3 regions of the Paenibacillus sp. YIM B09110 genome follow, and region 3 is predicted to be linked to each of the others. Evidence: riboswitches for the same ligand, from Rfam matches in the RefSeq annotation. Region 3 holds a riboswitch; each other region holds the start of a gene.

Region 1 (10,863 bases), on a different contig from region 3:
GCGACGCAAGCAGCCTGGAGTGCTAATCCCGCGGTCGGGACGTTCAGCAGCAATACATTTACGGCAACCAAGGTCGGCAAGACAACGATCAGCGTCAAGGCTGGCGATGCTTCAGCGCAGTATACGATGGAGGTTATCGGACAAGACCAGATCGCCTCGATCTCGCTGAATACGGCTGCCGGTATGCTTACGCCGGGTTCAACGCTCACGGTTCCCGTTACAGTGAAGCTAAAGAACGGCAAGACGTACAAGCTGAGCGGCGAATCGCTCAAATGGGAATATATCGGCTTTAGCGGCGCGATGGTTGGCGATACGTTAACGGTTAAATCGGTGAAAGCAGGCGTGAAGACCGGTTACGCGATAGGACGTTACGACGGTTTCCCGACGTTGATTCCGTTCACCCAAGGCGAAACGGTCAAAGCATTTGAAGATTTCGAGAAAACAGCTTACCCAATCTCTTCCCAAGTTACGCCGAAGGAAATTGCGGGCAGCGTAAGTCTTGCAACGGACTTGCCTGGACAGACTTCGGCCAAAGCGCTTAAGCTGACCTATGATTTTACGAACGGCACGGGTACGAAGGCATCGTATGCGGCGTTTAATACGAATGGCGTATCTTTGTCTGGAAACCCTACATCGATGTCACTTGACGTATACAGCGACCAAAGCAAAAACTGGGTGAGGGCAGAGCTTATTGATGCCGACGGCAAAGCGCATCTAGTCGACGTAACGAAGCAGCTCGATTGGAGCGGTTGGAAGACGATTAAGGTCAATCTATCGTCGCTTGGCATGAAATATCCGGTGAAGCTGAAGAGAATATACGTCGTCACGCTGGACAGTGCGCAAGCTGGGAAAACGACAGCGGGCGTAGTTGGCATTGATAACATGAGTCTCAATTATGCGCCTGAAGTAACGGTTGATACGAAGTCCAAGGTTGAAATGATTGTCGGCAAAACGAATGCAACCTTGAACGGCAAAGCGCTTAAGCTGGATGCCGCTCCGATTCAGTTGAACGGAGCGACCTATGTGCCGCTCCGCTTCGTAACGGATGCGCTCGGCGGCCAGCTGTTCGTTGACGGCAAGCTGAATAAGGTTAGCGTACTGCGCGGAACAAAGCTGCTTGAAATGGTTATTGGCGAGAAGGGATACGTGTTGAACGGTGTTCGCCAGCAATCGGAGGTGGCGCCTATTATTCGCAATAATAGAACGCTGATTCCTGTGCGATTATTCTCGGAGAAGCTAGGCTTCACCGTAGGATACGATGCAAAGCAGAAGAAGATTACCATTCAATAGCAATGGACGATAGGCAACCAATCTGTGGTATGATAGAGAAGTATAGGAATCAGGATTGCCATAGAAAGGTTGCCGATCGATCGTGGATCATTTGACAGTCGACATAAACCGAGTTATCAAAAATGCAATTCAAGTGATGGAAGACAGCAAATATCAAATCTATGAAATATGCGAATCCGCGCGTTCTGAGCTTGAAGCTCTCGAGCAAGAGCTGGAGCTTGTGCTTGAGGAAACGGTGAAGACGATCGAGAAGGTCGATCAGCTCGAGCAAGATTATAGGCGCGCGCGCATTCGGTTAACTGAAGTGAGTCGGGATTTCGTCCGATATAAGGAAGAGGATATTAAGTCGGCTTACGAGAAGGCTACTCAAATCCAGCTGGATCTTATGGTGTACCGCGAGAAGGAATCGTATTTGAAGGCTCGCCGGGACGATCTGCAAAAGCGGGTTCGCAACGTTGAGAACTCGATTGAGCGGGCAGAGATGATTGCTTCGCAAATTAACGTCGTACTGGAGTATTTATCAGGCGACCTTAATCAGGTGACGCGTATTATCGAATCGGCAAAGACAAGGCAACTTCTGGGTCTTAAGATTATTTTGGCGCAAGAGGAAGAACGGAAGCGGATCGCCAGGGAAATTCATGACGGACCGGCTCAGTCACTCGCCAATATTGTGCTTCGCACAGAAATTGCCGAACGCATGCTGATTAAGAAGGAATTCGAGATGGTGCAGGAAGAACTGGTAGATTTGAAAGGCCAGGTTCGTTCAGGTCTTGAAGAAATTCGCAAAATCATTTTCAATCTCCGGCCAATGGCGCTCGACGATCTTGGATTGGTGCCGACGCTGCGAAAGTTTGTGCAGGATTTTGAAGATAAATCAAAAATACATACTGTATTCGAGCTCTCCGGCAAAGAGATTCGAATGCCGTCTGCGATGGAGGCGGCCATATACAGACTCGTACAGGAAGCTTTCACGAATGCTCTGAAGCATGCCAACGCTTCGCGCGTATTGCTGGACATAAGCTATGAGCCTCATTTAATTACAATAATCATTCACGATAACGGCATTGGGTTCCAGAGCGATCTTATCGATCTCGGAGCAAGCCGAAACTCCCATTTTGGACTCATCGGGATGAGAGAACGCGTGGAATTGATTGAAGGAAGGATGGATATAGACTCAAATCCCGGACAAGGTACGAAAATTATAATTCATATACCAATAACTGCCGAGAACAGAAAGGAGTAGTATAATGATAAATCAAGTTTCTAGCACTCCTGCCCGAAAAATCAAAATATTACTTGCAGACGACCATCAGTTGTTTCGCGAAGGCTTGAAACGGATTTTGAATATGGAAGATGATTTGGAAGTGATCGGCGAGTGCGGTGACGGCATTCAGGTTATGGAATTTTGCAATCATACGTAGCCAGAAATCGTACTGATGGACATTAATATGCCGATTGAGAACGGTGTAGCTGCTACGGAACGACTCAAGAGCATGTTCCCTGACGTGAAGGTTATCATTCTGTCCATTCATGATGATGAGAGCTATGTATTCGAAACGCTCCGCAAAGGGGCGACGGGCTATTTGCTTAAGGATATGGAAGCCGAGTCGCTTATTAACGCGATCCGCTCGGTTGTTCAAGGTTATGCATACATTCATCCTAAGGTAACAGGGAAGCTTATCAATCAGCTTCGTCGCATGACGTACCTGGACGAGATGGGGATTGTATCGGGAGCTGCGGCTGCCCAGGAGCAGGGCGTTAAGTATAACGCTGTCGATGAAAGCCCGCTGACTCGCCGCGAGGCAGAAGTGCTGAGATTAATGGCCGAAGGCAAGAGCAACAAAAACATTGGCGAATTCCTGTTTATTAGCGAGAAGACGGTAAAAAACCATGTCAGCAGCATTTTGCAAAAAATGGAGGTTGATGATCGCACGCAGGCGGTTATTCAATCGATCAAGTACGGTTGGGTTACGTTGTAATAGGCAGACATGTATTGCGCAATGAAAATAAAGTGGGGGTCCCGTGTCTGTAGGAGCGGGATTTTTTGTTGTTTACGCGGGAAAAAACCTCGATGCCGTCACATGGACGACACCGAGGTTCGAGTGCTCGCTAGCGGGAGTCTCTAGCTTTGTTTATTGACTCTTTGCTTTCTAAGCGTAAGGATACCAGCCGAGATTGCGAAGGCGCCCAGCAGGTAGAACGGAAGCGAGCTTGTATCGCCGGTCTTAGGAAGATTGCCGAGCGGTACTTCGCCCTCCTCGACCACGCTGCCGTCATCCTCACCGCCATCTCCACCGTCGCCAGGTCCGCCCTCAGGAATTTCTTCCTCTTCAATTACCTCAGTAGAAGGCGTTGGAGTAGGTGTCGATTCAGGTGTGGCCGTTACTTCTGGCGTTGTGGACGGTTCTGTGCTTGGCGTTACTTCAGGAGTTGGTGTTGGTTCAGTTGAAGGAGTTGGCGTTGGCGTCGACTCCGGCGTAGGTGTTGCGCAACGTGTTCCTTGGCTTACCAACCGCTCTGAATGCTCAGAGGATCCGTAGTAAATAATTAACGTATTTTCTTTTGTTTCAGTCGATACCGTATCAGTCGTAATCGTTACCGACTTGCCGGCAGGGACCGTTGTTTCACCGTGTTGCTCTTCGCCATCTTCTTGGATGTGCCAATAGATGGTGACAGCTTCGCCGCTAGGGTTATGCACTCTCCACTTGCGGGTCGAGTTTGGATTCACCGTACATACGTTGGTGATCGTAAGCTCTGGATCTTCCGGTTCTCCTGTTGGAGGCGTACAGTTGGATTCTTCGCTCGCTGTGATTGACTTCGAACCGATGCTGTCGGACCAGTAGATAGTCAGATCGTCTGTCTCGCCGAACGAGCCGGCATAGACGTTGACGGATGAGCCGCTAGTAATGCTCACCGAACCGGAGTCATCGTAGCTTTCACCATTTTGATTCAAGTACCAGTTGAATTCGATTGAACCGCCGCCGTCATTGCCGCGAGTAATCGTCCAGAGTCTTTCACCTGTGTAACCTTGCTCGCCTGCATAACAACCGTTAACGGACAGGTTTAGCGAGATAGGCTCCGGTGTAGGAGGAGGATCGCAATCGTCCTCATCTGCTTCTGCAGCTGTTTTCGTTGCAAGTGCCTCGTCGACGCCGTTGTCCCATTTAATCGTGATGGAATCGATGAAGTCAGCGCTGCCGCCTGTGATCGTAGTGGAGCCGTTAGGCGAAACCGAGCCGGAATAAATCGTTCCGTTACCATTAACTTCCCATGAGAAGGAGACTGCTTCAGCGCCTACTACATCAGTAGGATAAGTAATCGTCCATCTGCTCTCGCCATCTTCATTATCCGACTCCAAGCAACCGTTGGCTACAAGGTTAAGGACAATCGGGTCTGGCTCAGGCTCAGGCGTGATGCAATCCTGACTTGCTGTTTCCGATGCGGAATCAGTTTGAAGCGTCTCGACTTCACCGTTATCCCACGTAATAGCGATCGTATCAAGATGGTCTGCAGATCCGCCTGTAAGCGTCAAGCTTCCGCCTGCGGAGATTGGTCCAGCGGACTGGTCTGTTCCGCCGTTAACGGAGTAAGTGAAGCTGATCGGATCTTTGCCGTCGCTGCCGCGAGTAACCGTCCAAGTGCTTGAGCTTGTATTCTGCTCGTTCTCCAAGCAGCCGTTGGCTACGATGTTCAGCACGATCGGGTCTGGCTCTGGCTCAGGCGTGATGCAATCTTGACTTGCTGTTTCGGATGCGGAATCAGATTGAAGCGTCTCGGCTTCACCGTTGCTCCACGTAATAGCGATCGTATCGAGCTGGTCTGCAGAGCCGCCCGTAAGCGTTACGCTGCCATCCGCGGCGATTGGTCCTGCGGATTGGCTTGGACCGCCGTTAATGGAGTAAGAGAAGCTGATCGAACCTTTGCCGTCGTTGCCGCGAGTAACCGTCCAAGTGCTCGCGCTTGTATTCTGTTCGTTCTCCAAGCAGCCGTTGGCTACGATGTTCAGCTCGATTGGGTCAGGCGGCGAGCAGTCTTCGGCCGAGCTTGGCAGGGTGATCGTTTTGTCGTATTGGCCGCTCTCCCACTTGATGGTCAGTGAGCTAGGAGTGCCTGTGACATTAATTGGCTCAGAGCTATTGCCATCAATATCTTTCTCATGCCAGCTTCCATTTGTTTTCCATTTGAACTCGACATCAACATTACTTTCGTTCGTAACGATCCACTTCCGTGCTTTAGTTGGATCATCTGTACAAGCAGCTGCTATCGTGAGGATAGGCGTGTTGTACACTGTAATGTCTTCCGTTTTGTTTTTCTTAACTGCAACCGTTTGGCCGCTGCTAGAGATCGAAGTAGTGAAACCAGCGGGAACAATCTCAACTACTTTATAGGTGCCCTGTTCTAGATTCTTGAACAAAACGTAACCCGAAGAATTGGTTGTACCTGAAGTGATCAGGTTGTTGCCCTTATATACTTCGAATGTAACGCCGCTTTGTGACTTTGATTTTCCGTCTTCATAGTAGTATTTTTTGTAAACCTTGAGGTCCCCGCACTTCGAGTCATGATTACGGCCACCGTCACTAGTGCCTTGCAAGACTCCGCCGGTTATCCTCGGGCTGTCTCCGCCGATGCATTTATTGCCGCCGTCGTCACAATCTTCGTCACGGCCTCCATAAGTGCCTTGAATACCGGATAAGTCGCGGTCGTGTTCGTCGCATGCATTGTCGCCACCGCCGCCGCCGCCGCCTCCTCCTCCGCGGGTAGTGAACACCATTGAGGATTCAATAGAAGGAGACTCTTCCGTTGCAGGCTCTTCAGAAGGGGCAACAGTTGACTCTGTATTCTCGGAGGCTGGTGCAGGTGTTGTCTGTGCAGATTCTTGACTTGTCTCATCCGTGCCTTGCGCCATAACGATCGAGCTTAAGAACATGGACAAGACAAGCATGATGGACATGATGACCGCAAACTGTTTTTTGAACAACTTCATTGTTCACTCTCCTCTTAGATTTGGATAATCTAGTTCTAAGAGGGCCGGTTACACTACTAGCTCCGTATAATCCAAGTGTCCAGGTGCAGATTATACATCATCGCTTCCCTAAAAAGCACGAATGTAAAGAGGTTCCCCCTCCTTCCTTCACTCTATCTGCTTTTCAATACTACTTATGCTCTAGTTCGCACTAAAATGATAACATATATTGGTATTTCTACAAGAGTGTAAATATGTCGAATTATGCTGAAATAAGTCGAAAAGTGTAGAAAGAGGAAAAAGGACTGTATGTTTTTCAACTTGTCCGCTTTTACCGGAACCTGTGGGCGTTGAGCGGCATATAGTGTCGCATAGAGGAGGTGACCGCCGTGCTCAAACTTCTGCTTCTCGTGCTTGGGTGCTATATAGCGGCTGCATTGTCGGTTCATCTGGCTTATTGGATTCGGCAAGGGCGGAAGAGGGCTAGCAGGCATTATGTGCTTATAGCCGATGAGGATCAACATAATATAGAATGGTATATGCGTTCGCTGTTGACTTTCTCGCGTCAGACGGGAAAGGAAGTGAAGGTGACGGTTGTTGATTATGGCGCGACGCCGGAAACGCTTGCGATTGTCGATCGGATGGCCCGCAAGGGGCATATAGTGACCGTTCATGAATACCCGGAACAGATGAGGCGAAGCCGTACAGTCGATGATGCAGGCGAAGCCGCATCCAGTAGAGAAAGCGATGCCAATCAGTTGATGTGGCTGCTGCAGTCTGAAGGTGTTCTGAAGGATGCGAATCAGGCGGTGCTCATTGACCTGCAAAATCCTTCCGATTTGTCCAAAATGCCTTTTTAGTATATACTTCAAGCTATAACGGTTATGAAAGTGAAGCACACTTTGCAGCGCTCTATGCGCTCAAGGTGTGCTTTTTTTTGCGTTCGCTTGGTTGTTAAACATTAGACATTAGTGATGATGACGCACTAAGAAATACAATATGCGGGGAGTGGGGAAAAGATGCGGGCTTATGTGTATGTTGTCGGCAGAAATGAAATATGGAGAGCATATTGTACGATTGCGCCTGAAGTTGATCGGCTTTATTGGCTCGAGCCCTCGCTCGGGATGCGAATGGGGAGGGGAGGGCCTCCGGCAGATGAGGGCTGGGTATGGCAGGATCCGCTGCCGCTCGGAGATGCTTGCCGAGCGGCAGCGCTTTGGAATAGCGAGCAGGAGCAACGAGGGGGAGGGAGCGGCGATCGCGAGGGTGTCGTCGGCCGGCTTGCCGCGTGTACGGCGGCAGCGTGCGGTGAGGCTGCGGGCGCGCGGCGGAGCAAGCGCGGCGGCGCGGAGCGCTGGGAGCGAGCTGCGTCAGCGGGCAAGCTTATGGATGGCGGGGCAGCGAGCGTTAGCGGGGCTGCGCTGGAGGGGGTAGCCGCCGCCGCGAGGCAGGCGGGGGCGCTCTTGCAAGGGCGCGCGCTGCTGCGGGGCGAAGCGCTGGCGCTGCTTGAGGGCGCGGCCGTGCCCGGCGCGGACGGCGGCTGGAGCGATGTGCTCCAGCTGGCTGGGCTGCTCGGGCTCGTGCGCCTGCACGGGGCGGTTGCCGCAGAAGCCGGCAACCGGCGAGGCCTGCTGCGCCGCAGCAGGCGCGAGCTCCGCTGCCTGCGCTGCGGCAGCGGCGAATCACAGATGCGCCGCACAGACTGCGCATCCTGCGGAAGAGCATGCGCTTATTGCTCAAGCTGCATTCAGATGGGGCGCAGCCGGGAATGCGAGCTGCTTATTGAAGGGCTGCCGTCTGCCATCGCTCATCTAAATGCAGGCCGCCTCCCGCCGATGGAGGTGAGGCTGTCCAAGTGGGGCCTAAGTCCCGCCCAAGCTTCGGCAACGGCTAAGGCGCTTCAATTCGCAGAGTCATCGAATAAAGGTAAGATGCCAGTCCGATCCGCACCGGCTGCAATAAGCAACTTTCTGCTTTGGGCGGTTACCGGAGCGGGTAAGACAGAGATGATTTTCCCGCTGATTGAATCTATCTTGCTGCGCGGCGGCAAGGCTCTACTCGCAACGCCGAGGCGCGATGTCGTTATTGAGCTTGATCCGCGTATTCGCAGAGCGTTTCCGTCTGCCTCGGTCGTCACCTTGTACGGAGGCAGCGATCAAAAGTGGGAGCGCGGCGACATTACGCTGGCGACAACACATCAGCTGTTTCGCTTCAGGCAGAGCTTCGACCTTGTTATCTTGGACGAGCTCGATGCTTTTCCATATGTAAACGACTCGACACTCCACTACGCGGCTTACAAAAGCTGCGCCCCAGGCGCAGTTAGACTTCTGCTGTCGGCGACGCCTCCGCAGGCCATGCAGCAGGAGGCGAGACGAGGCTCCTTGCCGCATGCAAGAGTGCCTGTGCGCTATCATCGGCATCCGCTGCCTGTCCCTAAGCTGCTTCGAACCGCAACGGTAGCGAAGCTGCTGATATCAAGGCGGCTTCCGGCATCCTTGTTGTCTGAACTGCGTCGTTCCGTAGAAAGAGGGGCACAATTATTCGTGTTCGTGCAGCGGATCGCACAGGCAGAACCGATGGCAGCCTTGCTGCGCTCGCAGCTCACACTGGCGGAGGTGGAGGCAACTTCTTCGCAAGACGAGGAGCGGGCGATTAAAGTAAAGCAATTCCGTGACGGGAAGATTCGCGTGCTTGTAACGACGACCATATTGGAGCGGGGAGTTACGATACCTCGAAGCGATGTATACATATTAGACGCAGACGGGCGATTGTTTGATGAGGCGTCGCTTGTCCAAATGGCAGGTCGAGCCGGCCGATCCGCAGAGGATCCGGCAGGACGGGTCTACTTCTGCAGCAGCGAACATAGCCGTTCGCAGGCAAGAGCGGTTAGCCATATTAAGGCGATGAATCGTATGGCGCGCAAGCATGGTTATTTGCTCACGAAAATAACCGTAAGGGAGGCAGAGCGATGAGCATAACGTCAATAATAGAATGGATGCGAAGACTTCCAAATACAATTGCAGGACAAGCAGAATGGTTATCTGCACGAACAAAAACATGCGCATTCTGCAAGAAATCGATCCAACCAGGCAAAGGTCATCCCTCAGGCATTAAGCTGCCAATTCATTTGATACAGCAGCTATGCGGCACTTGCTTATCTGCCATTCCATGGTTAACTAGCTCTCGTATTGCATGCCTAAGATGCGGCCGCGGCATTTCATGCGAGGATTGCAGCAGACAGCCGAACAGATCGTTTATATGCAATCGAAGCGCCGTGCAATACGACTCTACGATGAAGAGCTGGCTGGCGCTTTATAAATATAGAGGCAACGAAGAGCTTGGGCCACTGCTTGGCCTCATGCTCCAGCCAGCCTTCGAGGAGCTAAGCCGCCAACTCGGAGCGCCAACGAAGCGAGGCAGCTATAGAGCTTGCTGGGATGCCGTGACGTATGTGCCGGTCAGCTCGGCGCGGGCGGAGGAGCGGGGCTTCAACCAAGCGGAGCAATTAGCAGCCCAGCTTGCTTCCCATTACCAATTGCCGCTGCTGCCGCTGCTTAGCCGCGAGCGGCACACGGGAAAACAAAGCTTCAAGTCGCGTTCGGAACGCATAAGCGATATGAAGAAGCTTTTTCGAGCGGATTCGGCTTCTTTAAGCAAGCTGGAGCAAAGCTATAATAGTGTTAGCCATTCTCTCTCGAGATCACGTGCTAGAGTTATTTTAATAGATGATATCTATACCACGGGCAGTACAGCAGACGCTTGCGCAGAGGAATTAATTGCGAACAGCGACTTTCCATTAGAGGTTTTTGTGCTTACTTGGGCGCGTTCGTAAGCATTTTTATGAATTTCTAATGAAAACGTTGCCTCTATCCGTTAAACTAGGTATATATAGTTTGATAGAGAACGAAAAGGAGGGCTTATGGCGATGAATTTGGATAATTGTCCTCGTTGCGGAAAGCTTTTTGCCAAAGGAATTAGAGAAGTATGTAATGTATGCACACGGGACATTGATAAAGAGTACGAGCTATGTGCAAACTACTTGCGTGAATACAAAGGAGCTATCATTACGGAGCTGTCGGATGAAACCGGCGTATCCATAAAGCAGATTACGAAGTTCATTCGCGAGGGTCGCATTTCCATGGTCAATGCGCCGAATATGTCTTATCCTTGCGAATCGTGCGGAACGCTTATTAGAGAAGGACATCTTTGCGACAATTGCCGTAACAAGTTGACGAAAGCCGCGCAGCAGATGCAAGGCAATCTATCCAAGAAAGATGACCCCCCTAAGGGCTTCTCGTCTACCCAAGGCGCTTATCGCGGACTGGATCGTTATAAGGACAGATAATACTAAATATAGCTAAGACTATAAAATATCGTTTGACTGCGGCCGATAATACTTGTAAAGGTAATCGGCTTTTTTATTTTCATCATCACGGAACGACTGCGACAGCCGTTTGCGTTAGTACGGATAAATCAATGAGGTGAACAAATTGAAGATAAATGAACCTAATCGAATCGGCGCGCTTAACCCTTATCAGAAGCAGAACGAATCACGCATAAGCGAAACGAATAAGGCGAAGAAGAAGGACGAGGTCCAAATTTCTGCAGCG
Region 2 (10,863 bases), on a different contig from region 3:
TTATTACAATCGAGAACGAAGATGCTTTTGAATATGCGCGTCGCGCAGCTAAAGAAGAAGGTATCCTTTGCGGTATTTCTTCCGGCGCAGCGATCTTCGCAGCGCTTCAAGTTGCCAAAGAACTTGGCGAAGGCAAACGCGTAGTAGCGATTGTTCCAAGTAACGGTGAACGTTACCTGAGCACACCGCTCTTCAACTTCGACAACTAATCCATAACGATAGCTGCAATTCAAGCCTTCCATTCCTCGGAGTGGGAGGCTTTTCTCCATTTACTGCCAGGGTCCTCAAGGTGAAACGGCTGACGCCGTCCTTTGGCGGTGTAGCGCGTTTCATTCCGGTGAAATATAGGCGTAAGTCTATTAGTGAAACGATATACTCCTATATTTTCAAGAAAGAGGCCGCGCCCTTTTCTTTTGCCGCGCTATTCTGTATACTAGGCAAAATAAGTCAGATGAACGGGGGTTGAGGGTGATGGTCACCGATAGAAAGCAGTGGGTCCGGTGGCACGCCGAGCGGAAATATACGACGCTTCCGTTGCTTAAGGAATTGCCATTTCAGAGTCGTGATAGCGGCATAGTCACTTCTTGGGAAGAAGCATGGCAGGACGCATCACCGTATGCCGTTGTCCTGGAGAGCGGGAAGGATGGCAAGTATACGTATTTGGGCTTGCATCCGGATGCAATTATTCGGGGCAAAGGACTGACGGCTGAATCCGTCACCTACGAATCGCTAGAGGAGCAGAGCCGGCGCAACTGGCATGGCAAGCCGCTTGAAGTGATGAGGGAATGGATGGCGGGCGCAGTCGGACCGCGTCTAGTTGATGGACCGAAGTGGATCGGCGGCTGTGTCGGCTACTGGAGCTATGATGTGATCCGTTCGATAGAACGTTTGCCAGAGCTTGCCGACGATGATCTCGCTTTGCCGGATTACTTGTTCATGCGAATGAATGAACTATGGATTATTGATCATGAGCGCTCCGTTGTTTATTGCGCGGTCCATATGCCTATTGATCCGAATGCCGGCGAGCAGGAGCTGCTGGAAGCCTATGATCGTGCGCTGTCGCGCGCTGAGGGGATGACAGACTACTGGCTGACATGGTTCGAGGAAGAGAAAGCGTGCCGCAAGGCGGAGACGGTCAAGGAGAAGCGCCTTAAGCTGACTGAAGCGGATCATCTTCATATCGACATAGAAGAAATGAACGATATTAGCTCTCCGTTCAAGAAGCAGGCGTATATGGATGCCGTAGAAGCGATTCGCAATTATATCGGCCAAGGTGATGTGTTCCAGGTAAATCTGTCCCAGCGTCAGAGCCGTGCGATTGATACGTCACCGGAAGAGCTGTACGAATGGCTTAGGCTGTTCAATCCGTCGCCGTACATGGGCTTTCTGCGCTGCCCTGACTTCCAGCTGGTGTCCGCTTCACCGGAGCTGCTCGTAGAGCTGCAAGACGGCAGATTGGCAACGAGACCGATTGCCGGCACGAGGCGCAGAGGGCGGACAGAGGAAGAAGACCGACAGCTTGCAGAGGAGCTTGTCGCTAACGAGAAGGAGCGCGCCGAGCATATTATGCTCGTCGATCTGGAACGCAACGACCTCGGCCGTATATCGGCGTACGGGACGGTTGAAGTGAAGGAACTGATGGTCATCGAGTATTACTCGCATGTGATGCACCTTGTGTCGCAAGTCGAAGGGATACTTGCCGAAGGCAAGGACGCGTACGACGTCATAGCGGCCACGTTCCCGGGAGGCACCATTACAGGCGCGCCGAAGATTCGGACGATGGAAATTATAGAGGAGCTTGAGCCGGTACGAAGAGGTCCGTACACAGGATCGCTCGGCTGGATTGACTATAACGGCGATATGGAATTTAATATTATTATTAGAACGATGGCTATAAAGGATGGCGTTGCTCATATACAGGCAGGTGCCGGTATCGTGATCGACTCGAATCCGGAACGCGAATATTATGAATCTCTGAACAAAGCGAAGGCGTTGTGGAAGGCCGTTCAGTACAGCGAACAGTTGGCCGGAGCCAACAACGGATAAGAGGGGAGCTTAGACGATGATCCTTGTAATTGATAATTACGATTCCTTTACGTACAATCTCGTTCAGTATTTGGGAGAGCTTGGCGAAGAGATTGTGGTCAAAAGAAATGACGAGATCGACCTAGCGGGCATTGAAGCGCTGAAGCCCGACCATATTCTCATTTCGCCAGGTCCTTGCTCGCCTAATGAAGCGGGAATCAGTCTCTCGCTCATCGACCATTTCAAAGGCGTTATTCCGATCTTCGGCGTATGCCTAGGCCATCAGTCGATCGGACAAGCGTTCGGTGGCGATGTTGTCCGCGCGGAGAAGCTGATGCACGGCAAGACTTCACTTATTCATCATGATAGCAAATCGATCTTCGAAGGCATGCCATCCCCATTCACGGCGACGCGCTACCATTCGCTGATCGTTCGACGCGAGACGCTGCCGGACTGCCTAGAGATTACGGCTGAAACGGATGAAGGCGAGATTATGGGTCTTCGTCATAAGGAGTACGCGATTGAGGGCGTTCAATTCCACCCTGAATCGATCATCACGGAGCATGGCCTGACGATGCTTCGTAACTTTTTGCAAAATAAAACCGGAGCCGCGCGATGAAAGTCAGCTTGAACGGCTCTGTTAAGGAAGCAAGCGAAGCCGTGATCTCGGTCTACGATCACGGTTTTTTGTACGGTCTGGGCCTGTTTGAGACGTTCCGTACTTACGGCGGCCGTCCTTATCTGCTGAACCGCCATCTAAGGCGGCTGCAGGCCGGTTGCGAACAGCTAGGCATTCAGTATCGTGGCGACGAGAAGGGAATTAGCGAGCAGGTGACTGAGCTGCTGGCTGCGAACGGTCTGACGGACGGTTATGTCCGTCTGACGGTAAGCGCTGGCGTAGGCGAGCTTGGTCTTCCAACGGGCGATTACGAGCAGCCGAGCGTGCTGCTGCTCGTAAAGTCGCTGCCGCCGGTCAATGATTCGATTCCTATGCATGGAAGAGAGCTGAGGCTGCTGCAGACGCGGCGGAACACGCCGGAAGGCGATATCAGATTCAAATCTCTCCATTATATGAATAATATTATTGCGAAGCGTGAGCTGCTTGCCTCTTCTCCTCCGTCAGGAGCAGAGGGGCTTATGCTGACGAAGGAAGGCTGGCTCGCTGAAGGCATTGTGAGCAATCTGTTCTATGTGAAGGACGGCATCTTGTACACGCCGGCTATTCATACGGGCATCTTACCCGGTGTGACGCGCGAGCGTGTCTTAGAACTTGCGCGGGAAGCAGGGCGTTCGGTGCATGAAGGATATTTTACATGGGAAGAGCTTGTACAGGCTGATGAAATATGGATGACTAACTCCATACAGGAGCTTATACCGATTACGACGCTATCCGACATTGTGAGCAGGAACGAGACTGTACAAGTTGGCGACGGTTATGCGGGAGAGCTGACGAGAGGCTTGCTAGCGCTCTATCGTGCAGATGCATCGCAAATTGTCGGGAATGAATAACGGTTAAGGAGAGTGGCAGCATGAGCAAGAGCGGCACACATAATAGACATTGGGTATATGAGTTGAACGGCGGCATTCGGCTGGAACTTGGAAAACGTACATTAATTATGGGCATCCTCAATGCGACGCCGGATTCCTTCTCTGATGGCGGCAAGTATACGGGGGTAGATGCTGCGGTAGCCCACGCGCTCGCTATGGTGGAGGATGGAGCGGATATTCTCGATATCGGCGGCGAATCGACGCGTCCGGGTTTCGAGCCCGTTCCTCTGGATGAGGAGCTGCGACGCATCATTCCTGTTATTGAAGCAGTGCGGAAGGAGATTCCGCATATACCGCTGTCAATAGACACGTATAAGGCTGCTGCGGCGCGTCAGGCGCTCGAAGCGGGCGCTCATATTATTAACGATATATGGGCCTTGAAGGGCGATCCCGAGATGGCGGCAGTGGCCGCAGAGTTCGGCTGCCCCGTTATTCTTAACCACAACCGCCATGCGCGTGACTATAACGATTTCGTGCCTGATGTGTTGGCTGATCTGCTTGGCAGTGTCGAGATTGCGAAGACGGCCGGCGTTTCGGAGTCTCAGGTATGGCTTGATCCCGGTATCGGGTTCGCGAAAACGTACGAGAACAACTTAGAGCTGCTTGCTCGCTTATCCGAACTGTCGGAGCTGGGTTATCCGGTACTGCTCGGCACATCGCGCAAAAAGTTTATTCGGGACACGCTGTGCTTACCCGTGGAAGAGCTGGCTTTCGGCACGGCTGCGACAGTTGCGCTTGGTATCGCGCAAGGCAGTCATATTGTAAGGGTGCATGACGTTCGCGAGATGAAGCAGACCGCTTTGATGACGGACGCTATTTTACAATATAAGAACATATAAAGTTGCAGATTAAGAAATAAGGCATTTGCCTGTGAGGAGTGACGGAAATGGACCAAATGGCGATTAAAGGGATGCGTTTCTATGGGTATCATGGCGTTTTTGCCGAAGAGAACAAGCTAGGGCAACAGTTTTACGTCGATATCGTGCTGCATATGGAGCTTGGCCAAGCTGCTGAGACCGATGATTTGAACTATACAATTAACTACGCGGAGATCCATGCATTCACGAAAGAGATTGTGGAAGGACCTCCTTTCAAGCTGATCGAAGCTTTAACGGGTCACATTGCATCACGGGTTCTGGAAGCTTATACTATGGTAAATGAAGTGACGGTTCGAGTAACAAAGCCGCATCCTCCGTTCGATATCCACTTTGACGGGGTAACGATCGAGATGCGGAGAAAGCGGGATGCAGATGGAAGAGCGATTCCCGCCTAACGGGCAAACTTTCGAAGCGTACGTCGCTTTAGGATCGAATATGGGAGAGCGAGAGCTGCTTCTCACGGAGGCTATCGTACTGATTGACCGTGAACCAACCATTGAGGTGCGAAGGGTGTCGGGCATCTATGAGACAGATCCTGTCGGATATACAGATCAGCCTGCATTTCTGAACATGGCGATAGCAATCCGCACTTCGCTCTCTCCGATCGAGTTGCTGCGCAAGCTGCTCGAATATGAGCTGCAGCTAGGGCGAGTTAGGCAGATACGTTGGGGACCGAGAACCATTGACCTCGACCTCCTGCTGTACGATAATGTCAGAATGAATCAAGAGGAGCTGACACTGCCGCATCCGCGCATGATGGAGCGGTCATTCGTGCTTGTACCGTTAAATGACGTTATAGAATTATCGCATTCGTTGCGGGACGAAGTTTCATTGGCGGCCGGCAGCGCGCTTCAGGATGGAAAGGAAGGCATCACGTTATGGAAAACAATCAATTGGCGCAGCGCGTCAGAGCCTTTCGAAAGCTGAAGGGTTATACGCAGCAGGAGCTGGCCAAAGTGCTGGGCGTATCTGTTGCGGTATTGGGCTCGCTGGAGCGAGGTACGAGGAAGACGGATCCGAAGCTGCTTAACCATATTGCGAGCACGCTGGGGATCGATTATGAGGAATTAATGTCGGATACCCGTGAATAAAGCCTGACGTCCGGCACAGGACGCTTGGGATCAAATAATATCAATGAGGAGTGTGGAATGGCATGCTGAAAATCGGAGACATCGAGATGAAGAATAGGGTCGTGCTGGCGCCGATGGCAGGCGTGTGCAATCCTGCTTTTCGTTTAATAGCAAAGGAATTCGGAACGGGACTTGTATGCGCAGAAATGGTGAGCGACAAGGCGATCCTGCACGGTAATAAACGTACGATGGAGATGCTGTTCGTTGATGAGCGCGAGAAGCCGCTTAGTTTGCAAATATTCGGCGGCGACCGGGAGTCGCTGGTCGAGGCGGCAAAGGTTGTCGATACGCAGACGAATGCAGACATTATCGATATTAATATGGGATGCCCTGTACCGAAGGTAACCAAATGCGACGCCGGCGCTCGTTGGCTGCTTGACCCGAACAAAATCTATGAGATGGTGTCTGCTGTCGTAGACGCTGTGAAAAAGCCGGTTACGGTGAAGATGCGTATCGGCTGGGATGACGAGCATGTTTATGCAATCGAGAACGCGCGTGCGGTTGAGCGCGCAGGCGGAAAAGCCGTTAGTGTGCATGGACGGACGCGGGAGCAGCTGTATACGGGCAAGGCGAATTGGGACATCATAAGGGATGTCAAACAATCGGTATCTATTCCCGTAATTGGGAATGGCGACGTATTCTCGCCAGAGGACGCGAGAAGGATGCTGGATCACACTGGCGTCGACGGCGTTATGATCGGACGGGGCGCGCTGGGCAACCCTTGGATGCTCTATCGTACGATTCAGTACTTGGCAACGGGCGAGCTGTTGGGCGATCCGGCTCCGCGCGAGAAGATGGATGTCGCGATCTTGCACCTTGACCGACTGATCGCGCTGAAGAACGAAGCGGTAGCCGTGCGCGAGATGCGCAAGCACTTAGCATGGTATTTGAAGGGCTTGCCAGGAGGCGCGCGCGTGAAGGACGTTATTATGGAAGAAACGGACCGCGATCGCATGGTGGCGATTTTGGAAAATTATATTCTCTCATTGGAAGAAGAGGACGAGCAGGAGCAGAATGGCGCTTCATCCGTTCATACCGCAGCGGAAGAGATCATTCATTAAATTGATCGCCGGTTGCCGCTGCTTTTAATGGAGCGCTATGTCGGAGCATGCTTCATTTTGAAGGCAGCGGCACTTGCATCGACAAAGTTCGACAGATGTCGGCATGATGCGGAATGTATGGGTTCACGCCTAAGTGAAACGGTTTCAATGGGACGTTTGGCTTTGATTGACATTGGGGGCAACTTTGAAATATAATCGTGCAATATAATCCAAAGAGGCTCTCAAGAGACCCCTTTAAAGTGAAATGACTCAAGGTATGATGGCAATGAAGCGTAATATATTAGGTAACAGTGAATTCATACACGGTATGAAAATAAGTCACACGACGGGAGAATCGGAAAGATGAACGATAAGCAAATCATTCTGACTCAGGACGGCTTAAAGAAGCTTGAAGAGGAGCTGGAAACCTTAAAGTCGGTCAAGCGACGCGAAGTCGCTGAGCGGATCAAGGTTGCAATCGGTTATGGCGATATTAGCGAGAACTCCGAATACGAGGACGCGAAGAATGAGCAGGCATTTATTGAAGGCCGTATTATTACGCTTGAGAAGATGCTTCGTAATGCGCGTATCATCAATAACGATGATATCGATATCGATACAGTGAGTATTGGTTCTATTGTAACGGTTGAAGATATGGAATTCGGCGATACAATGGAATATGCGATTGTAGGCACCGCGGAGTCCGATCCGCTCCAAAATAAGATTTCTAATGAAAGTCCGGTTGGCAAGGCGATTCTAGGCAAGAAAAAAGGCACCGTTGTAGAAGTGAACGTACCAGCCGGCATCATTCAATATAAAATTGTCGATATCAAAAAATAAGGTTTGCGATGAATGGTTTAGAAAGCTTCCTTGCCGGAAGCTTTTTGAACGTTATCGGTTACCCTTACGTATCAGGGAGATGAACGAAAGTGGAACATGAGAATAACGAGCAGGGACAGGAGCAGGAGTTAAGTGAGCTTCTGCAGATCCGCAGAGACAAACTAGACGAGCTTCGCGCTTTAGGCGTTGATCCATTCGGCAAGAAGTTCGAGCGCACTCATAATGCCAAAGATATACTAACAGCCTATGAAGCGTCTACGAAGGAAGAGCTGGAAGGCCAAGCGGTTAAAGTGAGCATCGCCGGCCGTATTATGCAGAAGCGCGGCATGGGCAAGGCGGGCTTCGCGCATATCCAGGACTTGAGCGGCAAGATTCAAATCTACGTCCGCAAGGACACGGTCGAAGAGCATAAGTTCGCTGCTTTCGATCTGCTTGATATTGGTGATATTGTCGGCGTACATGGCGTCGTGTTCAAGACGAATACAGGCGAAGTTTCCGTCAAAGCGCAAGATGTTGACGTATTGACGAAGTCGCTGCTGCCGCTGCCTGACAAGTACCATGGCCTGAAGGACGTCGAACTGCGTTACCGTCAACGTTATGTCGACCTGATTGTGAATCCGGACGTTCAACAAACCTTCATTACCCGGTCCAAGATCATTCAATCGATGCGCCGTTATCTCGATTCGAGAGATTACTTAGAAGTAGAGACGCCAACGCTGCACTCGATTGCGGGGGGAGCTGCTGCTCGTCCTTTCATCACTCATCATAATGCGCTCGATATGCAGCTTTATATGCGTATTGCGATCGAGCTTCATCTAAAACGTCTTATCGTGGGCGGCTTGGAGAAGGTATATGAGATCGGCCGGGTATACCGCAACGAGGGTATCTCGACGCGTCACAACCCTGAGTTCACAATGATAGAGCTGTACGAGGCTTACGCTGACTACAAAGATATTATGGCTCTGACCGAGAATCTGATTGCGCATATCGCACAAGAGGTGCTTGGGACAACGAAGATTACGTACCAAGGCCAAGAAGTTGACTTGACTCCGCAATGGCGCCGCGTATCGATGGTCGATCTCGTGAAGGAACTTACGGGTGTCGACTTCAGCGTGGAAATGACCGACGAGGAAGCACATCGCCTTGCTAAGGAGCATAAAGTTGCGGTTGAGCCGCATATGACGTTTGGTCATATCTTGAACGCGTTCTTCGAAACATTTGGCGAGCATACGCTGATTCAGCCTACGTTCGTTACCGGACATCCGGTTGCAATCTCGCCCCTGGCGAAGAAGAGTGAAGTCGATCCGCGCTTCACGGACCGCTTCGAGCTATTCATCGTAGCGCGCGAGCACGCGAACGCCTTTACAGAGCTGAACGATCCGATCGACCAGCGCGAACGGTTCGAGGCACAGCTCGTAGAGAAAGAGCACGGCAACGACGAGGCGCATGAGATGGATGATGACTTCATCCGTGCCCTTGAATACGGTATGCCGCCTACTGGCGGTTTGGGAATCGGCATCGACCGTCTCATTATGTTGTTGACGGATGCGCCTTCGATCCGGGACGTACTGTTGTTCCCGCATATGAGAGAGCAACGCTCCGGCGAGTAAGGGACGAGCGATACGTAAAGCAAGATACAAGTAACTATAGAAGCGTGGCCGCGTTGATGGTGAATAACCGTCTGACGGCCGCGCTTTTTCTTATTGCTCCATATTAAGTTTTTTTCGAGTAAACGGATGAATGTGAATACATCTAATGGCGCTAAATTTACACCCCTAGATCATCAGTATTAAAATAGAGCTTGCGAAACACCTATGTTACATAGTTCTACATAAGTACTGCAAAGTAACGTACAAATCGACAAATTCTTATGTAAAATCGGCAATACCGATCTAGAGAGCAATAAAGTTGTTTGCGCCAAAGTAACTTGGAAAGATAACAACAAAGAGAAATCAAAAACGATTACTTACGATATTGAGGAAAGGTTTAAGTAGCTATTATTTTTTGTAAGATTTTGATCTATTTTTTTGCTAGATAGTATTGAATTACTAGAATCATATGGTAATATAGGACTATCGATGCTAATCCCGATAATGGCAAACCTATCGAAAGGTAGGGACGCAAAGCTAAAGGGCCTTCCTTATGATGGCAGCCAGCTACCGAACGACGGAGCATTTTTTATTTTACTAAATAGTAGGACAAGTATTAGAAAAAGCGAATCACGATAATGGCAAACCTATCGAAAGGTAGGGACGCAAAGCTAAAGGGCCTTCCTTATGATGGCAGCCAGCTACCGAAAGACAGAGCTTTTTTTGTTTTATAACAAGGGACAAGCAGTCCTATGAAACTTTACACGATAACGGCAAACCTATCGAAAGGTAGGGACGCAAAGCTAAAGGGCCTTCTGAAAGATGGCAGCCAGCTACCGAAGGGAGTTTTATTCATGCGTAAGTTTATTCTTATGATAGCAGTAGCGTTCATCATGATCGCATCGATTAAAGTTACAAGTGCAGAAGCTAGCGAAAACACAACTTGGTTGAACACAGCTAGTCTAGATAAAGGCATTGTATCGGTATCCTATGAAGTAAAGGCTAACGTGAAAACAAAAGTTATGATCGCAAAAGGCGATAATAAATATACATATAACATGACAGCTTCCAAGAAAGTAGAACAATTCCCGCTGCAACTTGGAAATGGCGATTACACCGTGTCGGTGTTAGAGAATACAGAAGGCAACAAATATAAAGTAGTTAACAAAGAAACAGTTAAGCTTAACCTTGCTAACAACAGCGTGATTTACTTGAATTCGGTGCAAAATGTAGCATGGACAAGCTCGAGTCTTGCTATTGTTAAAGCAAAAGAGCTAACAAAAAACAGCAAATCAGACAATGAGAAAGTAAGAGCAATCTACGACTATATCATTAATAACATCAAATATGATTATGATTTGGCAGCCAACATTTCGACTGACTACCTCCCAAGCATCGACAAAACACTTTCGACGAAAAAAGATATCTGCTATGGTTACTCGTCGTTGTTCGCTGCAATGCTTCGTAGTGTAGGAGTTCCTACTAAGCTCGTAATGGGTGACACGGAATATGTTAGTGTATATCATGCTTGGAACGAAGTGTTCTTGAATGGCAAATGGGTAATTATTGATACGACGGTAGACGCTGGTCTCAAGAAGAGTAACAAGAAGTTCGATCTAATTAAAGATGCTTCGAAATATTCGGCAGCAAAACAATACTAGACAGTTATTAGACACGGTGCTTTGGCATCGTGTTTTTTTGTTATCTTCTATAATAGAAAACAGTTTAAAGGTTTATATAAAAAGTGCTTGCAATGCTATAGGCGTCTGTGATATATTATCTAAGTCGCCGCTGAAACATACGGCCGACACGA
Region 3 (10,863 bases):
AACCGCCAGCAGCGGCACAATCGGCGCAACCGCCGAACGGAAGACGATGAATAAGATGATAAGAATGAATCCGACCGTAATAAGCTCTGTCTTCTTAAGCCCTTCCTGCGAGCTCTGCACAACATCCTCGGAGATAATCCAGTTGCCCGTATAATAATGCTCAATGCCGATGTCGGACAGCGACTCATACAGACCGTCCTTTAGCTCGACCAGCTCCCGGTCGCCAGCCTCTACGCTCAAAAGTGTCAGAACGGTGCTGCCGTCCTCGGACATCATCTGCGGCTTGAGCTCAGGCGTATCGAAGTGGCTTGTAACCGACGTGACGCCGATCGACTCGCCTTCCGCCTTCAGCTTATCAACGCCGCCCTTCACTTCGGCTAGATCGCTTTCCGATAGGCCGCCTTCTTTATGAAAGACGAGCACGGTCGCCATGCCGCTTGCGCCTTCGTCGCCACCTACTTCCTTCACTAGATCGCTGGCGATATGCGAGGAGTAGCCGTCCGGCACGCCAATCTGTCCTTTCGTGCGTACAAGTTCCCCCATTGCCGGCGCTGTAATCATCAGCCCTGCCGCCAACGCAATCCATAACACAAGCACTAACCACTTTAGCTTCAGTATGACTCTCATTCTCTCTCTGCTCTCCCTTCACGATTACGCTTCATAGCCTTACTGTGGTTTGCCCAGTTCATGAGCGAGCTTCTCGAACGTCTGGATAAACGTGATCGCTTCCTGCTCGTCGAACGGGCTAATATACTTTAGCAGCAGCTCATACATCTTCACATCCATCTCGTCAAAAAGCTGCTCTCCCTCCTCAGTCAGCGCTAAATAAGTGACGCGCCGATCCTTCTCATCAGGCAAACGATAAATCAGATTCTTGTAGAAAAGACGATTAATAATGGCCGTAATCGAGCTTTTGCCCACGCAGAAAATATCAGCCAGCTCCGAGGACGTGCTTCTCCCTTGGCTATGCAAATATCGCAGCGTCGAGAACTGGTCGATCGTCAGCTCTTCCGGCATCAGCTCGCGTATCAAGGCGTTTAATCGACGGTTAACCAAGAAGTGGGCAGCCTCGTAGCGATGTATAATTTCTTTGGATAGTCTGAGATCCATTCCTGCATCAGATCCTCCTTCTGTGTCGCAATAGTCCGAACACCTAGTGACCTCAATGCCTCGGACAAACTAATTCTACTGTAGAACTATTTGATAATCGAACTATATCAAAGACGCGATTCAAATGCAACGTATCAATAATGAACTTATCGTGAACGGACTAGAATTGTCCGATTGATTTTTGCCGCGGAACATTTATATAATATTGGCGAAAACAAAAGGAACGAAATAAATTCATATGGAGGTTGGACGCATGTACGATATTGCAATTATCGGAGCTGGGCCCGCAGGAGCAAGCGCAGCGATCTTTAGCGCCAAGGCAGGCAAAAAAACAGTCATGTTCGAAAATAACAAAGGGATGACAAAACGCGCATGGTTCGAGAACCATTACGGCGTGTCCGAAATCGGCGGTCCTGATCTCATCGAGACAGGCAAGAAGCAGGCGCTCAAATTCGGTACCGAGATTAAGGAAGAAACCGTTCAGAACATCACAGTCATCGAAGGCGGTCTCAAGATTGAATCCGATGGCGGAACTTACGAAGCCAAGCATGTCCTGCTCGCTACTGGAGCCGCAACTGACCTTGCGGAGCATATCGGCGTTCAGACGAAGCCAGGTACAGAGCCGCGCATCAAGACGGTTGTCGCAGTCGATCCAAGCGGCAAAACGAGCATTCCCGGGATCTGGGCCGCGGGAACGGTAGCAGGCGTAAGCGTTCATGCGATCATTACAGCCGGCGACGGCGCCAAAGCAGCTATCAACATCATTAGCGAAATGAATGGCGAACGTTATGTCGATCACGACGTACTGAAAGCATAGTTTACTAATTCACGCAAAAAAAGAAGGATTTTAGAATAAATTGTCGAATATTAGGTGAAAAGCCGGATAGGCAAAGGGCAAACTATGCGAAAGCATAGGACGCAAAGCTACGGGTCTACAGCGTAATCACGCCATGATCGCCGGGTTACCCTAATGATTTGTGACTGCAGGAGGGTGCCGTTTGGCATCCTTTTTTTATTGTCAAATCCAACCATAATCGTTCCATTGACATATTACCAGGAGGCCCGAATTGAGTACTGTACAGCAACCGAAGCGTAATCGATGGATCATCGCCATGTCCTTCCTACTATGCACGTTGCTCGCTTTAATCAGCGAGAGACTTGGCTATCCCTTTCTATATGGCATAACATTCACCTTTACAAGCGTATTCCTGTTAGTCGGACTCCGCTTGTTCGGGTTCTGGCCCGGATTACTGGCCGCCGCAGTCGTGCATACGATTGGGACTCAGCTTATGGAACAATCTCTATTCCATTACATCGGATTGCTGGAAATTGCCATTGTCGGTCTGCTCGTTCGCAAGTACCCGAGTCACCTGTTCGTCTGCGACGCCGCCTTCTGGCTGCTCATCGCCGCCCCGCTAACGTATCTTACGCATGTCGGTCAATATAACGCTATGGGGACCGATCTGATACTCGTTACATCGATTGTGGCGATAAACGGACTGCTGAACGCGCTGTGTGCCGATATTGCCCTGCAATATTTGCCGCTCTCAAGGTGGTCCGGCATCGCTCGCGATTGGCGCAGATCCAGTTCCCTCAACCGCGTCATGCTTCATTTCTCGGTCGTGTGCGTTATACTGCCGTTTCTATTGAATATTTACATTAGCAGCACAGGCTCATTCAAGGAAGCCAGCCGCCACGCCGAGCAGCTATCCAGCAGCGTAGCTTCGATGATCGGAAGAGAGTATATGGAGAGCAGGATCCGATATGAAGATAATAAGTCTGAGGCCACGCTTGCATACCTGCAATCGCTGATTGCCAAGCATTCGTCCGCTCTATATACAATTACCATTACAGATGGAAGCGGCACCGTCATCCCTTGGAACGGCAGCATCCGTAATGACACCTCAAGCTACCGGATTAACAAAGCGTTAAGCAACAACCTTCAATTGCTTATTCCTGTACTTAAAGAGCATCCGCTCCATATCTCGACTTGGCATGAAGGAAAGTTCCGTTACGCCTCGTCCATCCATGATACGGGCCTCATGATCCATATCGATATTCCTTTACATAACTATCAATACTATCTTTTTAATAAATACATCACGCATTTCATTTATTTAATTACACTCGCCTTATTCGCTGCGCTTGTTGCGTTCTTCATTAACCGCTGGCTAGGCAGAAGCTTGAAGCGATTAGCCGAAGCGACGAACAATCTGCCGAGCCGCCTGAAGCAGGAAGACTTGATCGAATGGCCGTCCAGCAATATTTTCGAGATTCACGCCTTAATTAGCAACTTCAAGCAAATGGCGGTCAATCTCGTCCATATGTTCGGTGAGACGCAGAAAAACAGCGAGCGCCTGCAAGCTCAAGCGTATATGCTTGGGCAATCGGAGGAGAAACTTCATCGCCTCGCTTATTACGACATGCTGACAGGCTTGCCGAATCGGCTTCACTTTACGAAGCATATTCAAGACATGATTACGATACACGCTGGCAATGAACATAAGATTGCTGTTATGTTCGCCGATATCAATCGCTTCAAGCAAGTAAACGATACGCTTGGCCACGCAACCGGCGATAGACTCCTGAAGCAGGCTGCCAGCCGCTTCGCAGAGACTGCAACGAGCTTCGATGTATTTCGTCTCGGAGGCGATGAATTCGTCTTCGCCGGCTCGTACACCGACGTTGCGGAGGTGCACAACATGGCGGAGCAGATCGGCGAAGCATTCTCGAAGCCTTTCGAAATCGACGGCATGCCGCTTTACTTGACAATCAGCATTGGCATTAGCCTATATCCGCTCGACGGAGAAGATATCGACACCGTTATTAGCAATGCGGATATCGCCATGTACAGCGCCAAGGAGGAGGGCGACGGCTGCTACCGCTTCTACAAGCCGAAACTGGCCTCGGTCATGACAGAGAAGATGCACTTGGAGAACGGACTCTATAATGCGCTGCAAACAAACCAATTCTCCTTACACTATCAGCCGAAAATGAGCGCCTCGACAGGGAAGTTATGCGGCATAGAAGCGCTTATCCGCTGGCAGCATCCAGAACTGGGCCTTATTCCGCCAGATAAGTTCATTCCGCTTGCCGAACAGGCGGGCTTCATATTAGAAATTGACCGATGGGTGTTCCGCGAAGCTTGCCGCCAGAACAAAGCGTGGCAGGATGCGGGTTTACCTCCGATATGCGTATCGGTTAACATCTCCGGGAGACATTTTTTCCAAGGAAACTTAATCGAAATGATCGTAACCGCGTTAGAAGATACACAATTATCGCCGGAATACGTCAGCATTGAAATTACGGAGGGCGTCTTCATGCGCAATATGGAGCAAGTCATTGAAACGATCCAGTATTTGCGCAAGCTCGGCATCTTAATCTCGATGGACGACTTCGGCACCGGCTACTCAACGCTTAATCAGCTGCAAAGGCTGCCGATCTCCGATGTGAAGCTGGACCGCTCTTTCATTCAAGGCATTACAACCGACGAGAAGAAATCCTCGATCGTTCGGGCTATTATCGAGCTTGTGCACAGTATGGATATGAGGGTCGTGGCAGAAGGCGTGGAAACCGATGACGAATCGCAATTTTGCAAAGAGCTGAAGTGCGATGAACTGCAAGGTTACTTGTTCAGCAGGCCTCTTCCGGCGCATCAGTTCGAAGCTCTGCTGGCCGGCAGTGCAGCATAAAGCACTGCACAAACAACGAATGGCAGTACAGGAGTAGCCACCTGTACTGCCATTGTTCGTCTTAAGCGCTTGCTCCGGTTTCGGCTTGAGATGCCGATTCGCTTTCGCTTGCCTGTGCCCCATTCTCCGCTGCTGGCTTGTCACCTTTCTGGGCACCGCGCGCTCCGTTAGGACGCTCCCCCCGCGGACCTTTGCCGCCATCTTGAGCGCGCCCTTGAAGCTCGCCGTTTACCAGCTTCTCGGCATGCTCAGCCAAGGTTGCAAGCTTCTCGTCATACTGCTCCTGCGTCAACTCTCCCGCCGCAAGTTTCTCGGCGAGCTTCGCCTTAACTTCGGCTACATGCGCATCAATAACGTTTTGAACGGCTATGCCTTTCTCAGCAGCAAGTGCCGCAATCGTTTTTCCGCCATCTAGAGCCTCCTTAAGCTCGTCCGCTCCTAGACCCAACGCTGCAGCTACCGCTTCAAGCCCTCCGCCTCCAAAGCCCTTGCCGCCGCGACCGTCATGCTTGCCCAGCCCCTGTCCGCCGCCTTTGGAATCAAGCAGCTTCTCCGCCTGCTCGGCAGCGGTTGGTTTCGTCTTCTCTGCTTGTCCTTCCTTCTGCTTATCGGTGTCCGCAGATGCGTCTGGGGCGCTCGCACGCTCCGCCTCCAGCCATTCGATTAGCTTCGCTTTCAGCTCTTCGCGAGTTTTGCCCTGCGCCACTGCGATTTCGCTGAGCGTGCTCGTCTTAAGCTGCGTCTTCAACGCTGCTTCATCAATACCCAAGTAAACGAGAAGCTGTTCTTGTATGTTTCCAAGGCCATGTCCGCCGAATTGTCCGTCCTTGCCCTTCTTCTCTGCGCCGTCGACAGCTTTGCCGGTTTGGTTTGAATCGGTCTGAGCAACGTCAGCCGAAGCAGCATTCACATATTGGCTGCTCCAAAGCACGCCTCCTCCTAGTGTCAAAGTAAGCGCGATGGCTCCTGCCGTTATCGCTTTTGCTTTCGGTTTCAATTGAAGCATTCGTAATTCCACCTCTCATCGATAATGTTGTTACAGGAACATCCTACCCCGGCTTCCTTAATTGTCCTTTAAAGCCGACTGAAAGTTAGCTGAATTCTGCTCAGAAGCTTATATATTCAACACTTTTCTAACATTGAATCTCGCATTTTTCTAATATCCCATTGCTATGCTTATTGCAGAAAATACAACTAGAATTGTCGATTCCTTAAATTACCACCTACATAATCCGACATAAATCGACGATATTCATCATAATCAATGTTTTGGAGAGTGATAGGATGTTTCGTGCGTTCAACAAAAGTTTAGTAGTGGCAAGTTCAATTGTGTTAGCTTTATTATTAATTATCGTTATCGGAGTTACGGAGACGTTATCCTATAACAGCCAAAAAACCGCCTTTACGCAGGAGATTATTCGTACCGGAGAAACACTCGGTGCCCAGATGGAAGCCAGTTACTTCTTGCTAGGCCGCGGTTACGAGGAAATTAAGGCTGGCGGCGATACGGAGGGCGATGTTTTTCAACAACTTAAGCAGCTGCTGGACACGATGATAAAGAACGAACTAGTTGCGAATGCTTACATATACATGCCCGAGATAGCCGAGCAAGACGGCAAGAAGATTGCGACCGTTATGCAAAGCAACGAAGCGCTTCATGCTGCCGATTTCGGTCCTGGCGACACTTATGAGATTCCGGAGATTGTCGAGCCGACGTTCAAGGAAGCAGCGGAAGACGGATTTGCGATTTCCAAGGTTTATGAGGACGACATAGGGCAATGGGTCACCTTAATGACTGAGCTTGAATCTAAAGATGGTCAAGTAGTAGGAATGTTCGGCGTCGATATCGACTATGCTTTCATTAACGCCAAGCTTAGCGAGCTGTTATGGAAAAGCATTGCCATTTCCGCCATATTCTCAGTCATCGCTATTCTAATAGCTGTCGCGCTTATCCGCTTGGTGCTTAAGCCGCTCAAGAGGCTGGCAGAAGTATCGGCGTTAGCCGCTCAGGGTGATCTTACGCTTGCCGTTGCGGTTAAGGGGCAAAATGAAATTTCTCAAGTAGGAACCTCGTTTAACGCGATGATCGCAAGCCTGCGCGAGCTGGCAGGCAATATTAGCACGACTTCAGGCGAGGTTGCGGGCGCTGCGGCCAACATGCAGCAAAGCGCTGAGCAGACCTCACAAGCAACGCAAGATGTGACGGAAGCGATTCAAGAGGTTGCCGTTGGTTCAGATACGCAGTTGCAAAGCTTCCAAGAATGCCAACGTGCAATGACGGAGATGACCGTGGGTATACAACGTATTGCGGAATCAACCTCTTCCGTATCCGAGCTAGCCGCAGATACAAGCCAGCTTGCTTCCGAAGGCGAGAGTGTCATTGATTCTACGCTACAACAGATGCACGAGATTGAAGAGCATGTATCGACGACCGTCGCTACGCTTCACGAGCTGAAGGAGCAAAGCGATAAGATCGGCGGCATACTCGCAATGATCGGCGACGTCGCGAATCAGACGAATTTGCTGGCGCTTAACGCATCGATCGAAGCAGCGCGTGCCGGCGAGCATGGCAAAGGGTTCGCTGTTGTTGCGCATGAAATTCGCAAGCTGGCCGAACGTTCGAAGGAATCATCGGAGCAGATTGGCGCAATTCTGCACAGCATCGGTAGCGGTACGTCGCATGCGGTGCTGACGATGGAGAAATCGGCAGTCGCAGCCCGAGAAGGATCAATCGTGAGCGCGAAGGCAGGTCAATCGTTCCGCGCCATCGTTACGTCGATCCGCGATGTATCCAGCCAAGTGCAAGAGGTATCCGCCGCTTCCGAGCAGATGTCGGCCGGCAGCGAGCAGATCGCCGCTTCGCTTGACCAGCTCGAAGGCATTGCAGCTACATCGGCAGACAACGCGCAGCGCGTAGCAGCCGCTTCCGAAGAGCAGCTAGCCTCGATGCAAGAGGTCGCAAGCTCGTCCGAGCAGCTTCGCAATCTAGCGACCACGCTGAATGAAACGATCGGACGCTTCAAAACCTAAATTATCAAATTACTCATACTAACCCCTCCCCTTATATATAAAGAAGGCTAGCCTCTCCTAATGGAGAAGCTAGCCTTCTTCGCTTATATGGCCTGCTTTGACGTATAACCTCACTAGATATGAACCCAAACTCACTATTTACGCTGAATGATACCGTTCACCGACAAATAATGAGGCAAAGCTCACTGCCCGTGAAGTTAGCTTCACGGCTAATGAGGTTTGCCTCGCTAATCCCCGCAAACAGCCAACATCACCGCAAAATAGTGAGATTTAACTCACCATTTCATGAGAACCGTCACTATTCCTCGCTCGGCAAGGAGCAGGCAAACCTTAAGCCACCTTAAGCCGGCTGCGTCGCGCCGCCCTGTTGCAGCTGATACATCGCGTAATATTTGCCGCGATGCTCCATCAACTGCTCGTGGTTGCCGCGTTCGACGATTTCGCCGCGGTCCAGCACAAGAATCTGATCGGCTGCGCGAATCGTCGACAGCCGATGCGCAATAACGAACGTCGTGCGCCCCTTCTTGAGCACATCGAGCGCCTCTTGAATGATCGCCTCGGTCTCCGTATCAATGCTCGCCGTCGCCTCGTCCAAGATCAGAATCGCGGGATCGTATGCGAGCGCCCGCGCGAACGAGATCAGTTGCCGCTGGCCAGCCGACAGCGTGCTGCCCTTCTCGATAACCGGCGCGTCAATACCGCCCGGCAGCACGCTGAACATCTCGTACGCGCCGACATCGCGCAGCGACTGCTCGACCTTCTCCCGGCTGATCGCCGGGTTATCCAGGCTGACGTTCGAAGCTATCGTTCCGGTGAACAGGAACGGATCCTGCAGCACGATGCCCATATGCTGGCGGAGCAGCTGCTTCGGTATATCGCGAACTTCCTTGCCGTCCACGACGATACGGCCCTCATTAATATCATAGAAGCGGAACAACAGGTTCAAGATCGAGCTTTTGCCCGAGCCGGTATGACCGACAAGCGCGACCGTCTCGCCCTGCTTCGCATGGAAATCTATGTTCTTCAGCACGTATTCGCCTTTCTTGTAAGCGAATGAGACGCGCTCGAACTGCACATCGCCCTTGTAACGCTCCATGGTGCCAGGCACGACGTCGATACCTTCCTCGTCCATGAGCAGGAACACCCTCTCAGCCGATACGCGAGCCGTTTCCAAGTTGGAAAGTTGGTTCACGATGCCGACAATCGGCGCGAACATCCGGTTCATGTAATCGACGAAGGCGTACAGAACGCCTACCGACACGGCCGTGCCGAACCAATCGCCCCAGAACAGCCAGATCACGATGAGGAACAGAATGTTCCGTACGACGTTAACGAGGTTATGGGATGTAATGGAGTTCAGGCTAAGCAGCTTATTCTGATACTTATAATAATGCTCATTAAGCGCCTCGAATTCCTTGTTCGTCTCCTCTTGGCGACGGAACGCTTGAATGATCGGCATCCCTTGAATCGATTCGTTAAGCATGCCGTTAATCTCGCTCAGCTTGGAGCGGATAATGCGGTTATAACGCGCCGCGAACTTGCGGTAGACGATAATCCATACGATAAGGATCGGCACGAGCGGCAGCGAAATGAGCGCCAGTCTTGCATCGAGCAGGAACAATGCCCCGTAGATGGCCGCCATATAAATAATGCCTGTAAAAAAGTTTGCCAGCACCGCGACGTAAAGTTCGCGAATCGCCTCGGTATCATTCGTGATGCGCGAGACGACTTGGCCCGCCGACAAATTATCGTAATAATTGACCGGCAGCCGCTGCGTATGCGCGAAGATGTCGTTCCGCATCCGGCGGACGATCTTGTTCGCCGACGTCTGCAGCATTAGCCGCTGGCCGTACGTGAACACGGCCACAAGCAGCAGCAAGCCGAAGTACAGCGCCGCCATTGTCAGCAAAGCCGGAAATTCCGGCTTGTAGAAGCTATACAGCTCCGAGGACGATAGCTTGGTCACGGGATAGCTCGCTTGCTCGCCTGTTTCCTTACTCGTTATGGTCATCGTGCCATCGGTGACGACACGCTTGCCGCTTTCGAACTTCAGCGGCTCTTCCAGCCAATAGAACTGGCGTACCGATTGAAGCACGCGAACCTCCGCGCCCTTCTGTTCATTCGCAGCGAAGTGATCCTCGCGCTTATACCATTTATCTTTATAAAGAACCGCATACGGCTGATCCGCCGAAACCTCATGCCACTTCTTCTCGATGCCGAGAATGTTCTGGTCAATCATTCGCTTAGCGATGAACGGTCCTGCAAGCTCCGCGCTGACCGCAAGCACGAGCAGCAGCAGCGCCAGCAGGATCGGTTTCTTATAAAGCATGGCGTATTGAAACAACCTCTTGCCCGTTGTCTGTTTCATTGTCCTTCACGCCCCTAAATTATGAATCTGCACCTATTACTCTTCGATAAAAGCTTCCAGCTGCTGGCGATCGTATTGCTCGCGATACCAGCCGCCGCTCTCCAGCAACTGCTCATGCGTGCCTTCCTGTACGATGCGTCCCTCGTCGAGGACGATAATCCAGTCCGCATGCTGCACGGCCGACAGCCTGTGCGTCGTAATGAGCGTTGTCTTGCCGACGCGCTCCGTACGGATGCCGTCAATGATTTCCGCTTCCGTCTTCGCGTCTACCGCGGACAAAGCGTCGTCCAGCAGCAATATTTCCGGATCGGCGATAAGCGCCCTCGCGATGCTGACCCGCTGCTTCTGGCCGCCGGACAGCGCAACGCCCTTCTCGCCTACCATCGTCTGGAGACCGTCCGGAAGGAACTGAATATCCTTCGCGAACGAAGCGCGTTGCAGAGCACGCTGCATATCTTCATCCGTCGCGTCGCTCTTCCCAAACATAATATTTTCCTTTACCGTTCTCGAGAACAAAATCGGCTGCTGCGGCACATAGCCAACCCAGCGCAGCCACTCCAGCGTGCGCAGTTGACCGATCGATGCGCCCGAAATCGTAATATCGCCTTGTCCAAGCGGGTATTCGCGCAAGAGCTGCTTCAGCAGCGTTGTTTTGCCGCTGCC

The links. A riboswitch is a leader RNA that binds a small molecule or an ion and turns the genes downstream of it on or off. The one in region 3 is predicted to bind cyclic di-GMP.
Region 1: it holds a riboswitch for cyclic di-GMP, as region 3 does, so the genes downstream of both, V8F51_RS26870 (SpaA isopeptide-forming pilin-related protein) here and V8F51_RS13750 (putative bifunctional diguanylate cyclase/phosphodiesterase) in region 3, are expected to answer to the same signal.
Region 2: it holds a riboswitch for cyclic di-GMP, as region 3 does, so the genes downstream of both, V8F51_RS24765 (transglutaminase domain-containing protein) here and V8F51_RS13750 (putative bifunctional diguanylate cyclase/phosphodiesterase) in region 3, are expected to answer to the same signal.

Annotation. Positions count from the first base shown of each region.
Region 1 is NZ_JBANSP010000028.1:34,736-45,598, forward strand. Features, by position in the region: gene V8F51_RS26855 (stalk domain-containing protein) at 1-1,290, shown strand, start outside; gene V8F51_RS26860 (sensor histidine kinase) at 1,373-2,533, shown strand; partial or broken gene V8F51_RS26865 (response regulator) at 2,538-3,269, shown strand; gene V8F51_RS26870 (SpaA isopeptide-forming pilin-related protein) at 3,413-6,274, opposite strand; cyclic di-GMP riboswitch class II at 6,308-6,389, opposite strand; gene V8F51_RS26875 (hypothetical protein) at 6,643-7,113, shown strand; gene V8F51_RS26880 (DEAD/DEAH box helicase) at 7,273-9,225, shown strand; gene V8F51_RS26885 (ComF family protein) at 9,222-10,085, shown strand; gene V8F51_RS26890 (TIGR03826 family flagellar region protein) at 10,179-10,598, shown strand; gene flgM (flagellar biosynthesis anti-sigma factor FlgM) at 10,726-10,863, shown strand, end outside.
Region 2 is NZ_JBANSP010000022.1:80,856-91,718, forward strand. Features, by position in the region: gene cysK (cysteine synthase A) at 1-209, shown strand, start outside; gene V8F51_RS24715 (anthranilate synthase component I family protein) at 472-2,046, shown strand; gene pabA (aminodeoxychorismate/anthranilate synthase component II) at 2,063-2,644, shown strand; gene pabC (aminodeoxychorismate lyase) at 2,641-3,534, shown strand; gene folP (dihydropteroate synthase) at 3,555-4,412, shown strand; gene folB (dihydroneopterin aldolase) at 4,460-4,846, shown strand; gene folK (2-amino-4-hydroxy-6-hydroxymethyldihydropteridine diphosphokinase) at 4,818-5,378, shown strand; gene V8F51_RS24745 (helix-turn-helix domain-containing protein) at 5,330-5,542, shown strand; gene dusB (tRNA dihydrouridine synthase DusB) at 5,605-6,642, shown strand; gene greA (transcription elongation factor GreA) at 6,985-7,461, shown strand; gene lysS (lysine--tRNA ligase) at 7,551-9,071, shown strand; cyclic di-GMP riboswitch class I at 9,547-9,625, shown strand; cyclic di-GMP riboswitch class I at 9,681-9,759, shown strand; cyclic di-GMP riboswitch class I at 9,813-9,891, shown strand; gene V8F51_RS24765 (transglutaminase domain-containing protein) at 9,905-10,711, shown strand.
Region 3 is NZ_JBANSP010000007.1:323,021-333,883, reverse strand. Features, by position in the region: gene V8F51_RS13765 (MMPL family transporter) at 1-627, opposite strand, end outside; gene V8F51_RS13760 (MarR family winged helix-turn-helix transcriptional regulator) at 667-1,110, opposite strand; gene V8F51_RS13755 (FAD-dependent oxidoreductase) at 1,364-1,927, shown strand; cyclic di-GMP riboswitch class I at 1,994-2,080, shown strand; gene V8F51_RS13750 (putative bifunctional diguanylate cyclase/phosphodiesterase) at 2,178-4,802, shown strand; gene V8F51_RS13745 (hypothetical protein) at 4,864-5,808, opposite strand; gene V8F51_RS13740 (methyl-accepting chemotaxis protein) at 6,087-7,832, shown strand; gene V8F51_RS13735 (ABC transporter ATP-binding protein) at 8,173-10,200, opposite strand; gene V8F51_RS13730 (ABC transporter ATP-binding protein) at 10,237-10,863, opposite strand, start outside.